3 regions of the Pseudonocardia yunnanensis genome follow, and region 3 is predicted to be linked to each of the others. Evidence: riboswitches for the same ligand, from Rfam matches in the RefSeq annotation. Region 3 holds a riboswitch; each other region holds the start of a gene.
What was found. Region 3 has a riboswitch for S-adenosylmethionine ahead of ABD743_RS37265 (FAD-dependent oxidoreductase). Riboswitches for the same ligand answer to the same signal wherever they lie in the genome.

Region 1: it holds a riboswitch for S-adenosylmethionine, as region 3 does, so the genes downstream of both, thrC (threonine synthase) here and ABD743_RS37265 (FAD-dependent oxidoreductase) in region 3, are expected to answer to the same signal.
Region 2: it holds a riboswitch for S-adenosylmethionine, as region 3 does, so the genes downstream of both, ABD743_RS43825 (aminotransferase class V-fold PLP-dependent enzyme) here and ABD743_RS37265 (FAD-dependent oxidoreductase) in region 3, are expected to answer to the same signal.

What each region holds. Positions count from the first base shown of each region.
Region 1 covers NZ_BAAAUS010000039.1:124,571-128,844, forward strand. Annotated here, with positions in the region: gene thrC (threonine synthase) at 683-1,954, opposite strand; SAM riboswitch class I at 1,963-2,079, opposite strand; gene holA (DNA polymerase III subunit delta) at 2,207-3,184, shown strand; gene rpsT (30S ribosomal protein S20) at 3,275-3,535, opposite strand; gene ABD743_RS32770 (alpha/beta fold hydrolase) at 3,696-4,274, shown strand, end outside.
Region 2 covers NZ_BAAAUS010000068.1:28,013-32,286, forward strand. Annotated here, with positions in the region: gene ABD743_RS43815 (alpha/beta hydrolase family protein) at 1-25, shown strand, start outside; gene ABD743_RS43820 (aminotransferase class V-fold PLP-dependent enzyme) at 25-1,533, shown strand; SAM riboswitch class IV at 1,624-1,739, shown strand; gene ABD743_RS43825 (aminotransferase class V-fold PLP-dependent enzyme) at 1,774-3,147, shown strand; gene ABD743_RS43830 (methionyl-tRNA formyltransferase) at 3,236-4,192, shown strand; gene ABD743_RS43835 (HAD family hydrolase) at 4,235-4,274, shown strand, end outside.
Region 3 covers NZ_BAAAUS010000049.1:54,591-58,864, reverse strand. Annotated here, with positions in the region: gene ABD743_RS37275 (amino acid ABC transporter permease) at 1-522, opposite strand, end outside; gene ABD743_RS37270 (GNAT family N-acetyltransferase) at 519-1,007, opposite strand; gene ABD743_RS37265 (FAD-dependent oxidoreductase) at 1,078-2,250, opposite strand; SAM riboswitch class I at 2,554-2,647, opposite strand; gene ABD743_RS44640 (putative leader peptide) at 2,967-3,104, shown strand; gene ABD743_RS37260 (LLM class flavin-dependent oxidoreductase) at 3,187-4,274, shown strand, end outside.

The DNA.
Region 1 (4,274 bases), on a different contig from region 3:
GGAACAGTCCGTCCGCCGTTATTTCGAACTGCGGATCCGCCGCGTGCAACGGGATCGCGAGGTGACCTGGCGCAGCGGAATGCGGGCACTCGTGAGTGGATCGCTGCTGTTCTTGGCCAGAGTCGTGATCTCCATGGAATTCGCTGCGCCGGAACTGGACGGGAACAGCACGTGAACGAGCACACCACGTCCGTGGCCGAGGCCGAACCGAAGCCACTGAACAACCGGTGGCCGTGCAGCCTGCGGGGCTGTCGCCGTGAGATCCGGGTGTCGCGGGTGCGCCGGGCACGGCAAGGTGACCAGCGGTGGCCGACGACGACGTCCAGAACTTCGTGCGGGCGTACGGTGTGGTCGCGGTGCTGCTCGCGTGGGCGACCCTGCACCTGAGCCAGGCGTTACGCCCAACTCCACCCTGCTGCCCGACGAGCCACCGTTCTCCGTTCCGGGCCCGCCGAGGCCGACGCTGCTCCACTTCGCCTGGCTGCAGGCGGCTCGGTGCGCTCACCCCTGCAGGTCCTCAGCAGGAGCAGCCCGTTGCCGACTCGACGCCGCAGCCCGTCATGACGTGCATCCCTCCGCCGTGTTCCCGGCCCGCAGCGCTGTCTGGGTGCAGGCCCCGGGTCATGCGTCCCCCCCCGGGGCTGCGTCCCACCAGGCCGGGGCCAAGGCCCGGCCGGTGGACTCAGAGACCGCGCTCGGCGAGGGCCTCGCGCACGGCCTTGCTGGTCGATGGCACCGTGGCCGACGGGCCGATCTGGCCGGCCACCGCGTCGAGGGTCTTGAGACCGTCGCCGGTGATCAGCAGTACCGTCTCGGCGTCGGGGTCGAGCGCGCCCGACTCCACCAGCTTCTTCGTGGTGGCCACGGTGACTCCACCAGCGGTCTCGGCGAAGACACCCTCGGTGCGTGCGAGCAACCGGATGGCGTCCACCACCTCGGCGTCGCTGACGTGCGCGATCGCGCCACCGGTGCGGCGCACCGCGTCGAGGACGTAGGGGCCGTCGGCGGGGTTGCCGATCGCGAGTGAGCGGGCGATCGTGTCGGGGCGTACGGGCTGCACCACGTCGTGGCCGTCCTCGAACGCCTTGGCCACCGGCGAGCAGCCCGTGGCCTGCGCACCGAACACGCGGTAGGGCGTGGCGTCCACAAGGCCCAGCTTTCCGAGCTCGGTGAAGCCCTTGTCCACCTTGGTCAGCTGCGACCCCGATGCCACGGGCACCACGATCTGCTGCGGCAGGCGCCATCCGAGCTGCTCGGCCACCTCGTAGCCGAGGGTCTTGGAGCCCTCGGCGTAGTACGGCCGCACGTTGACGTTGACGAACGCCCAGTCCTCGTGCTCGGCGGCGAGCTCGGTGGCCAGCCGGTTCACGTCGTCGTAGTTGCCGTCCACCGCGAGCAGCGTGCCGTCGTACACGGCGGTGGTGAGCACCTTCGCCTGCTCCAGCGACGACGGGATGAGCACGACCGAGTCCCACCCGGCACGTGCCGCCGCGGCGGCCACTGCGTTGGCGAGGTTGCCCGTGGACGGGCACGCGAGCACCGAGAAGCCCAGCTCGCGTGCGGCGGCGAGCGCCACGGCCACCACGCGGTCCTTGAAGGAGTGGGTCGGGTTGCCGGTGTCGTCCTTGACCCACAGGTTGCGCAGGCCCAGAGCGGCGCCCAGGCGGTCAGCCTTGATCAGGCGGGTGAGGCCGGGCTCGGTGTTGGGGTGCTCCTGCACGGTGGAGGGCACGGGAAGGAGCTGGCGGTAGCGCCAGATCGACTTCGGGCCGGCCTCGATGGACTCGCGGGTGACGGTGCCGAAGTCGTAGGCGACCTCGAGCGGCCCGAAGCACTGCGGGCAGGCGAACTCCGCGGCGAGCGGGATCTGGTGGCCGCACTCGCGGCAGGAGAGGGCGCGAGCGGGCCCGAGGTCGTACGAGGTGGTGGCCGAGGCGTCGGCAGTCAAGGTCATGAGAAGTCTCCTCATCTTTCCCGCATCGTGCGGGTCGGAATTGGCACCGTGATCGAACGCGTGAACGCGCATCGCCGGTTGCCGGGGCTTCGCCGGGCCGTTCCCTCTGCCCCTCTGGATGAGCCATCTGAAGTTGTGCCCGGAGGTTCGGACCGCCGGATGTCCGACACGTTACGACACGATCGACTCGAATCCCAACCGTGGCCCACGATCTGGGAGGCGGCTCACGCGCTGTCGGTGCCGTGCGCGAGCATGGACGCCGTGCCCGCGCCATCCGCACCTGCGCCGCTGCACCTCGTCCTCGGCGAGGAGGAGCTGCTGGTCGAGCGCGCCGTCGAGCAGGTGGTGGCCGAGGTCAGGATCGGCGAGCCCGGCGCCGAACTGCGCCGGTATCGGGCGGCCGATCTCACACCCGCCGACCTGGCCGACAATCTCAGCCCGTCGCTCTTCGCCGAGGGCCGGGTGATCGTTCTGCAGTCGGCCCACGAGGTGGGCAAGGATCTGGCGGCGGCGATCGTCCAGCAGTCCGCCGATCCGGCCGAGGGCATCGTGCTGGTCGTGGTCCATGCGGGGGGCGCGCGCAACAAGCCGCTCGCCGACGCGCTGCGCAAGGGCGGCGCCGTCGTCACCACGTGCAACAAGATCACACGCTTCGAGGAACGGGCCGACTTCGTGCGGGCCGAGGCGCGGCGGGCCGGCGGTCGGATCGCGCCCGACGCCGTGGGCGTCCTCATCGAGGCGGTGGGGTCCGACCTACGGGAGCTCGCCGCCGCGGTGGGCCAGCTCGTGGCCGACACGGGCGGCAAGGTGGACGAGCACGCGGTGCGCCGCTACCACCGGGGGCGGGCCGAGGCGTCGGGGTTCACGGTGGCCGACAAGGTGATGGCGGGCGACCGGGCCGGGGCGCTGGAGGCCCTGCGTTGGGCGATGGTGCTCGGTGTGGCGCCGGTGCTGGTGGCCGACGCGCTGGCCGACGGCCTGCGCACGCTGGCCAAGGTGGGCGCGGCAGGCCGCGGCGATCCGAACCGGCTCGCGGGCACGCTCGGAATGCCGCCGTGGAAGATACGCAAGGCCCAGTCGCAGGTTCGAGCGTGGCAGCCGGAGGCGCTCGCAGTGGCCTTCGAGGCCGCCGCCGAGGTGAACGCCGACGTCAAGGGCGCGGCTGCCGATGCCGGCTATGCCCTTGAACGGGCAGTGCTGCGGATCTGCGCGGCTCGCGAGAGCCGCTGAGCGCATCCCTCGGGGATGCGCGTCCGAGTCGCGCCGGACACGCCACAACGGCGCCGCCCCGGAGGGGGCAGCGCCGTTGGGAGAGCCTGATCAGAGCGCGGCGACGCGCTTCGACAGCGCCGACTTGCGGTTGGCCGCCTGGTTCTTGTGGATGACGCCCTTGCTGGCTGCCTTGTCCAGGGCCCGGGCCGCCGCGCGCTGCAGCTCGGTGGCCTTCTCGTTCTCGCCGGCCTCCACAGCCTCACGGAAGCGCCGCACCGCGGTGCGCACGGAGGACTTGACCGACTTGTTGCGCTGGCGGCGCTTCTCGTTGGTCTTGACCCGCTTGATCTGGGACTTGATGTTGGCCACGCGAATGCCTCGAGTTCTTCTTCGCCTTGTTCCGGTCCGCACCGGCGGCGGGGATCGTGCGTTCACGCCGGGCGCTCAGCGATCCATGCTACAGCCCGGCGACGACCAGGCGGAAATCGGCCCGGGTCCCCGCACCGAGAGTGACGCCTAGGCTACGTGCGTGACTGTGGTTCTGGTGCATGGCAACCCCGAGACCGAGGCAATCTGGGACCTGCTGAGCGAGCGGCTCGCCGCCCGCGGTCGGACAGACCAGGTGCGGTTGTCGCCGCCAGGCTTCGGCGCTCCGGTGCCGGACGGGTGGACGGCGAGCGTCGACGAGTACCGCGACTGGCTGGTGGCCGAGCTGGAGAGGATCGGGGAACCGGTCGACCTGGTCGGTCACGACTGGGGCGGCGGCCACGTGCTCAACGTCGCGATGAGCCGTCCCGACCTGCTGCGCAGCTGGTGCTCGGACGTCGTCGGCATCTATGACCCCGACTACGTGTGGCACGACCTCGCGCAGATCTGGCAGGCGCCCGGCAAGGGCGAGGAGGCGATCGAGGCTCGCCTCGCCATTTCCGACGAGCAGGCCGCGGAAGGCCTGGTCGCCCTCGGCATGGACGCGGGGGTGGCGCAGCGCGTCGCTCCCGGCTTCGACGCCGTGATGGGGCGGTGCATCCTGGCGCTCTACCGCTCGGCCGCCCAGCCGGTGCTCCGCGACCTCGGCGCGCGGCTGCCGGATGCAGCAGCGCGCCCGGGG
Region 2 (4,274 bases), on a different contig from region 3:
CAACTGGATGAGCGAGAGGTTCTGATGCCCGACGTCGACCCTGAGGAGTTCCGCAGGCTCGGTCACGCCGTCGTCGACTGGATCGCGGACTACCGTGCCGGCGTCGCCGGCCGGCCCGTGTTGCCCGACGTCCAGCCGGGGTGGGTGCGCGAGCAGCTGACGCCCACGCTGCTGTCCGCCGGCCTGCCCGAGGAGCCGCAGCCGCTCTCCAGCCTGCTCGACGAGATCGACCGGGTGGTCGTGCCGGCCACCACCCACTGGCAGCACCCCGGCTTCTTCGGCTACTTCCCGGCCAACGCCTCGCTGCACTCGCTGCTCGGCGACATGCTCTCCACCGGCCTCGGCGTGCAGGGGATGCTCTGGGCCACCTCGCCCGCAGCCACCGAGGTGGAGCAGGTGCTGCTCGACGCCATGGCGGGAGCGCTCGGGCTGGACCCTGTCTTCACGTTCGCGGGCGGCGGGGGCGGGTCGATCCAGGACTCCGCGTCCTCGGCGGCACTGGTGGCGCTGCTCGCGGCCCTGCACCGCAGCAACCCGGACTGGCGGGAGCGCGGCGTCGACGGCACGGAGCGCGTCTACACCACCGCCGAGACGCACTCCGCGCTCGCGAAGGCCGTGCGGGTCGTCGGGCTGGGCAAACAAGCGCTGCGGATCATCGAGCCGTCGCCGGGCTCGCTCGCGATGTCACCAGACGCCCTGGCCGCCGCGCTCCGGGCCGACTCCGAGGCGGGGCTGCGGCCGGTTCTGGTCTGCGCCACCATCGGCACGACGGGCACGGGCGCGATCGACCCGGTGCGGGAGATCGCGCATGCGGCGGCCGAGCACGGGGTCTGGGTGCACGTCGACGCCGCGTGGGCGGGCGTGGCAGCGCTGTGTCCGGAACTGCGCCACCTGCTCGACGGCGTCGAACTCGTCGACTCGTTCTGCACGAACGCCCACAAATGGCTGCTCACGGCGTTCGACGCGTCGCTGTTCTGGGTGCGGGACGCCACCGCACTCCCGGCCGCGCTCTCGATCACTCCCGAGTTCCTGCGCAACGCCGCCTCGGAGTCCGGGTTCGTCGTGGACTACCGCGACTGGCAGGTGCCGCTCGGTCGCCGCTTCCGTGCATTGAAGCTGTGGGCGGTCGTGCACGGCCACGGGCTGTCCGGGCTGCGGGCGCACATCCGCTCGCACATCGCACTCGCCGAGAAGCTCGCCGGCCGGGTGCGCGAGGATCCCGCGTTCGAGCTCGCGGCCGAGCCGGCGCTGGCACTGGTGTGCCTGCGCGTCGTCACGAGCCACGGGCCGGAGGCGGACGACCGCGCCACCCGCACCGTGCTCGAGCGCGTCAACGCCTCGGGCAGCGCATTCCTCACCCACACCACGGTCGGCGGCCGCTATGTCATCCGGGTCGCCATCGGATCGCTGCTCACGGAGTCCTCGCACGTCGACGCGTTGTGGGAGTCACTTCGCGAGGAGGCGGCGAAGGTCATCGCGAACGATCCCGACGATCGTCCCGATTTCGGCTCCTCCCGCTCGACGCACGTGTAGCGGGCCGCGTCCCCGTTGCCGCCACCCTCCCTGTGGTGGCGGCAACGGCCGCTTGACGATCGATCGAACGCCGACGTAGCGTCAGCGACAGGTCATGAGTGCCAGCACCAAGCCCCGGCTCGCTGGCCGGCAACCCTCCTCCGCGGTGGGGTGCTCCGGGTGACGACCAGGCCGCCGGGCGGGGTGCCCGGTGGCAAGCGCGGACCCGCCTGCGTTGCCGGGTCCCCTCATGAGGAGACCGTGTTGTCGCTCGTTCTTGCTCCATCCGATGTCTCGTCCGCCACGTCACGCGAGCTTCCCCCGGTGGTGGGCCACGACCTCCGGGTGCCACTGGTCACGGGTGGGAACGTGGCGTACGCCAACCTCGATCTCGCCGCCAGCGCGCCGGCTCTGCGCTCCGTGGCCGACCACGTCGCCGAGTTGCTGCCCTACTACGCGTCGGTCCACCGCGGCGCGGGCTACGCCTCCCAGGTCAGCACCGCCCTTCTGGAAGCCGCGCGCGCCACGGTCGGCGAGTTCGTCGGCGCCCGGCCCGAGGACGACGTGGTGGTGTTCACCCGCAACACCACCGACTCGCTGAACCTGCTCGCCGGGTGCGTGCCGGGCACCGTCCTGTGCCTGGACGTGGAGCACCACGCGAACCTGCTGCCGTGGCAGACCGGCGCCCACCAGGTGCTGGGGGCCGCCGACACCGTGGAGGAGACCCTCGCCGGCCTCGAGGCCGCCCTTGCATCGACTTCCGTGGCCCTGCTGGCGGTGACGGGCGCATCCAACGTCACCGGTGAGGTCTTGCCTCTGGGCCGGATCGTCGAGATCGCCCACCGGTGGGGCGCCCGGGTGGTGGTGGACGCCGCCCAGCTCGCGCCGCACCGCAGCATCGACATCGCGGCCACCGACATCGACTACGTGGCCCTGTCCGGCCACAAGCTCTACGCCCCCTACGGCGCGGGCGTGATCGTCGGCCGGCGTGACTGGCTCGACGTGGGCACGCCTTATCTCGCGGGTGGTGGCGCGGTGCGGGAGGTCGAGGTGGACCACACGATCTGGGCCGCCGCCCCGCACCGCCACGAGGGCGGCACGCCGAACGTGCTCGGCGCTGCGGCGCTCGCACAGGCCTGCCGCACGCTCGCCCCGGTGCTCGACGGCGCGGCGCTCGCGCACGAGCGCGCGCTCTCGGACCGGCTCGCGGCGGGTCTCGCCACCGTGCCGGACGTGCGGACGCTGCGGATCTGGTCGGACAGCACCGAACGCGTCGCCGTGCAGAGCTTCTCCCTCCCGGCGCAGCATCCGTCGGGACGGGTGGCCGCCTACCTCTCCGCCGAGCACGGGATCGGTGTCCGGGACGGCCGCTTCTGCGCCCATCCACTGCTGCTCAGGCTTTGTGGGGAGAACGGCGAGGCGCTGCGCGCGAGCATCGGGATCGGCACCACGGAGGAACACGTGGACCGGCTCGTGGAGGCGCTGCGACAGCTCGTCACGCAGGGCCCGCGCTGGACCTACGGACGTGTCGACGGGCGGTGGGTGCCGACCCCCGACCCGCGCGACCACGATCCCCTCGGGATCGTGGGCGACCTGGCTCTCGGCACAGGGGCCTCCGCCTGCAGTTCGGATTGATCATCCGGTCCGATTGATGTTGGACAGGCAAACCTAACAAGCAGCTATCCTCCTTTTCGATCACACATCGGGCGGGGAGGAGTGCTGCATGCGCGTCGTCGTGTTCGGCTACATGACGTGGGGCCATCGGACGTTGGACGCGGTACTCGCGGCCGGGCACGAGGTCCCCGTGGTCATCACACACCCGGAGAGCGACAACCCGTACGAGACGATCTTCAACGACTCAGTGGCCGAGCTCGCGGCCAAGCACGGCGTCCCCGTGCTGGTGCGCACCCGGGCCGACGACGCTGAGGTGGCGGAGCGGATACGCGCCGCTGCCGCCGACGTGATGGTCGTGGCGAACTGGCGCACGTGGCTGCCACCCGCCGTCTTCTCCCTCCCCCGGCTCGGCACGCTCAACGTGCACGACGCCCTGTTGCCCGCCTACGCGGGCTTCGCGCCGCTCAACTGGGCGGTGATCAACGGGGAGCCGGAGGTCGGGGTCACCGCCCACATGATGGACGGCGACTTCGACGCGGGCGACATCGTGCTGCAGCGCGCCACCCCGGTCGGCGACGAGGACACGATCGTCGAGCTGTTCGACCGCACTCTGGCCATGTTCGGGCCGATCACCGTGGACGCACTCGAACTCCTGGCCTCGGGTCGCACCGACTGGGAGCCGCAGGACCGCAGCCGGGCGAGCTACTTCCACCGGCGCAGCGAGGAGGACAACCGGATCGACTGGAGCTGGCCTGCCCGGGACATCGCCAACCTGGTGCGCGCGCAGGTCGACCCCTATCCCAACGCCTACTGCTTCCACGGCTCGACCAGGCTGCGGGTGCTCGCCGCCGGCGTCACCGACACGCCCTACGGCGGCACGCCCGGACGCATCTTCATCCGTGACGGCGCCGGTGGCGTGGTGGTCGTGGCCGGGGCCGACGCCCGCCGCGGCCGCAACGCGGGTCTCGTGATCCGCCGCGTCCGCACCGACGACGGCCGGGAGCACGCGGCCACGGAGTACTTCACGCGGATGGGCGGCTACCTCACCTCGCACCCCACCGCCTGACTCCCTGCGGCGGCGCCGGCCGCCCGGCCACCACCCCGCGAGGTGCGCGAACGCGGCTTCCGGATCGCCCTGGCCAGCTCGG
Region 3 (4,274 bases):
CAGTGCGAGTCCCAGCACCGCGGCCGTCACCGGGCTGACGAGGTCCATCGTGCCGACGGAGAAGAAGCCGGGACCGAACGGAATGCCGAAGCTGATCGCGCGGTAGAGCAGCGCCAGGTTGTACCAGAACAGCAGCTGCAGGATCAGCGGCACCGACCGGAAGATCCAGATATAGGTCCAGCTGACGGAGCGCAGCAGGGGGTTCGGCGAGAGCCGCATGACCGCGAGCACCGTGCCGAGGACGAAACCGATCACGATCCCGAGCACCGTCAGCTGCAGGGTCAGCGCGACCGCCCGCAGGATCGACGGGGCGAAGAGGAACTGCCCGACGGTGGGCCAGTCCCACGCCGGGTTGGTGACGAGCGCGTTGATCGCCATCGCGAGCAGCACCGCGACGATCACGGTTGCGGCCCACCGCCACGGGTGCCGGGACGGAACGACGACGAGCCGTTCGTCGACGTCCTGGGTGGCGGCCGGTGGGCTGTTCGCGGTCACTGCCGCGGTATCGGGAGCTGCGCTCATCGAGAGCTCACTTCCTTCTCGAAGGGGTGCTTGCCGATCTGCTCGGCCGGCAACTCCGGGTCGTAGAGCGGTCTGTAGCCGGTGGCGAGGTAGAGGCCCTTGGCCTCCGGCTGGCGCGGTCCGGTCGTCAGGTAGATCCGGCGGTACCCGCGGGCGGCGATCTCCCGTTCGAGCTCGGTGAGCACCCGGCGGGCCAGACCCCGGCGGCGGTGCGCCGAGTGCGTCCAGATCCGCTTGAGCTCGGCCGTGTGGTCGTCGAAGCGGCGGAAGGCGCCGCCTGCCACCGGGTCGCCGTCGGCGAGCAGGAGGATCAGCCCGCCGTCCGGGGCGCCGAACTCCTCCGGTCGACGACGCATCTCTTCGCCGATGTCGCCGAGCGAGTGTCCGTAGCGCGTCGTGTACTCGTGGTCCAGCTCGGTGAGCATCGGCACCACCAGCGGGTCGGTGTAGGCGACCTGGCGAACCTCCAGCGCAGGAGAACTCATCGCAATCCCTCGCTGCACTCGGTCAGCGCTTCGCGGGGACGCTGTAACACTGATTCGCTCGCAAGCTCGCTCATCGCCCCGCCGCCGCGGGCACGCGGTCGATCACACCGGTCGCGAGGTCCGCGAGCACCCGCCCCAGCGCCGGGGCGAACGCGAGCCCGTAACCCGAGAACCCCGCTCCCACGACCAGAGGACCGGCCGTATCCAGCAGAAACCTTCCGTCGGACGTCGACGTGCGGGTACAACCGATCGGTTTGGGAAGTCTGTGGTCGAGCCCTGGCAGGAAGGCGGCCACGTACTCCTGCAGCCTGCGCAGCTGTGCCGGCTCCGGCGCGAACGCGTGCCGGTCCGGGTGGGTCTGCGTCCCCACGCCGTGGAACCCGAGCTTCACGCGTCCGTCCGCAGTGGACGTGCCGTGGACGCTGCTGGGCCAGCCGTCCTCCGGACCGGTGTGGTGGACGAACGTCGGCCATGCGACGTGGTGAGGGGAGAACGGGGCGACCCCGCCGTGCAGCGGAAACGTCGCGGGTTGCTCCTGCGTCACCCGCAGCCTGGGCAGCTCGACGAGCCCATCGAGCAGATCCGCCGTGCGCGCTCCCACCGCCACCACCGCCCGGCCGGCGCGGATCGGGCCTCGTGGTGTCTCGACCTCGACGAGATCGTCTCCGCGCACGGCGATCGCCGTCGCCGGCGTGGAACGGTGGACTACGGCCCCGTGCGCCACGGCAGCCGCGGTCAGAGCGGCGACGGCGTGATCGGCGTGCAGACGGCCGGACCGGTCCGGCTGGTGCAGCACGGGGCCGCCGAACACCATCCCCGGCCACCGGTGCGACGCCTCGTCGGCATCGAGCCACTCATGGGCGATGCCATGCTCGCCGAGGGATCCGGCGAGCGCCCTCGTTCGGCGCGGGTCACCATGGTCGACGCCCCCGGTGATCTGCAACAGAGCTGCGCCCGTCTGGGCCTCCACCTCGCGCCACAGCGGCAGAGCGTCCATGGCAAGGCGCACGTACGGCGCCGCAGGGTAGGACTGCCGGTAGAGCTCCGCCGATCCGTACGGGAAACCGCGCGCACGCCCGGTCTCGAACTGCTCGAGCTGCACCACCTCGCGGCCCCGACCGGCGAGCTGCCATGCAGCCGCCGCACCGACCACGCCGCCGCCGATGACCACGACGTCGACGACTCCGGCGCGCACGGACCTCGACAGACGGCGCGCCGCCGGGATGTGCGGGAACGTTGGCATGACTGTCCTTCCACGACACGGACAGCAGGAACCCCCGACGCGGGGGAACAATCCACTGTGGACAAAGACGGCTCCGGAACCGCCGGAATCACCGTCCTGCAGAGACCTGACCGAGGCGCGTCAGAGCCCAGCCGTACGCGTCAGCGCACGGGAAGCGGGGTGGCTCGAAGGCCGGGATGGGTCAGCGACAAAGAGCGGCCTGCGTGCGGCACAGATCGACGTGCCGACGCTTCGACCAGATGGACGTCAACCACGTCGACGACCGCGTGGCCGCCGGCCGGGCGTCCGATCGACGCACGATGTCTCCCATCGATCCTGGCGTTAGCACCCGGCGCCATGAGGCACATGGTTGCTGCGGCTTCGACGAGCCAGATCTCTCGGCCGCTCTGGATGGACGGCATCGAATGTAGGCGACCACCCGATGGATCTGTCAAGGATGTGACGAACACACGGTCTATCGGACGCGTGACGACCCGCGGCCCATGGCCGGATCCGACGGGCTGTTGATCCTTCGGTATCGAGTATCTATGGTCGCTGCTACGGCGGACGACGCCTCGAGCACCGAACGGAAACGGCGTTCGATCGGCTCTCGCCCAGCCCGAACGGACGGTTCCCGCCACGCCCGCAGCTCGTACACCAGAACGTCGGCGTCGTCGCCGGCGGTGTGGGGCACGACCCGTTGATTGCGGGGGCCGGGCTCTCTAGCGTCGATCACGATGCCGATCCGGGCCCACGCCCGGCGGCCGGGAGGGGATCACGTGGACGCAGCGCCCGAGCGCCGTCGTCGCGTCCCGCTCGTCCGGCGGCACCACGTCGATCTGTGCCGCACGAGCACGGCGATCTGTCCTCGCTGATCAGTAGCCCGCCCGCCCCAACCGCGCGTCGTCGACGTCGCGGTTCAGTTTCCGTCGGCATCTGATCCCTCCGGAGGCACCCGTGGCATCCGAACCCCTGCACCTGGCCGTCGCGCTCGACGGCGCGGGCTGGCACCCGGCCGCCTGGCGCGAGCCCGGCACCCACCCCCGCGAACTGCTGACCCCCCGGTACTGGACCGATCTGGCCCGCACCGCCGAAGCCGGGCTGCTGGACCTCGTGACGATTGAAGACAGTCTCGGGCTGCAGTCGCACAGCCCCTTTCAACCGGACGACCGCGTCGACGAGGTCCGCGGCCGGCTCGACGCGCTGCTCATCGCATCCTTCCTCGCACCGCTGACCAGCCGGGTCGGGCTCGTCCCGACCGTCACCACCACCCATACCGAGCCGTTCCACGTCTCCAAGGCAGTGGCCACGCTCGACCACAACTCGCACGGCCGCGCGGGCTGGCAGGTGAAGGTCTCGGGCCGGGCCGAGGACGCCGCGCACATCGGAAGGCGGGAGATCACCCGCCCCTCGGCCGAGGAGCTCACCGCACCGCGGCTCCCCGAAGCGCTCGTCGCGCTCTTCGACGAGGCGGCCGACGTCGTCCGGGTGGTCCGGCAGCTGTGGGACAGCTGGGAGGACGACGCCGAGATCCGCGACGTCGCCACGCGCCGGTTCATCGACCGCACGAAGGTCCACCACGTCGACTTCGAGGGCCGGTTCTTCAGCGTCCGGGGACCGTCGATCACCCCGCGGCCCCCGCAGGGCCAGCCGGTGGTGGTCGCGCTCGCACACCGGCGGGAGCCGTACGAGCTCGCCGCCCGGGGCGCCGACCTCGTCTTCGTCACCCCCACAGAGCAGCGAGACGCGGCCGCCCTGCTCGCCGACGTGGAGCAGGCCGCCGCCGACGTCGGGCGCACCGGTGAGCCCCTGCATGTCTACGCGGACCTCGTGGTCGTGCTCGACACCGCAACCGAGCCCGGCGCGGCACGCCTGCGCCGACTCGACGACGTCGCCGGCGAGCCGTACACGTCCGACACGACGGTGTTCACCGGTTCCGCCGCGGAGCTCGCCGACCTCGTCGCCGCATGGCAGGCCATCGGGTACCGCGGAGTACGGCTGCGGCCCGCGGTGCTGCCCGAGGACCTCGACCGGATCGTCGCCGA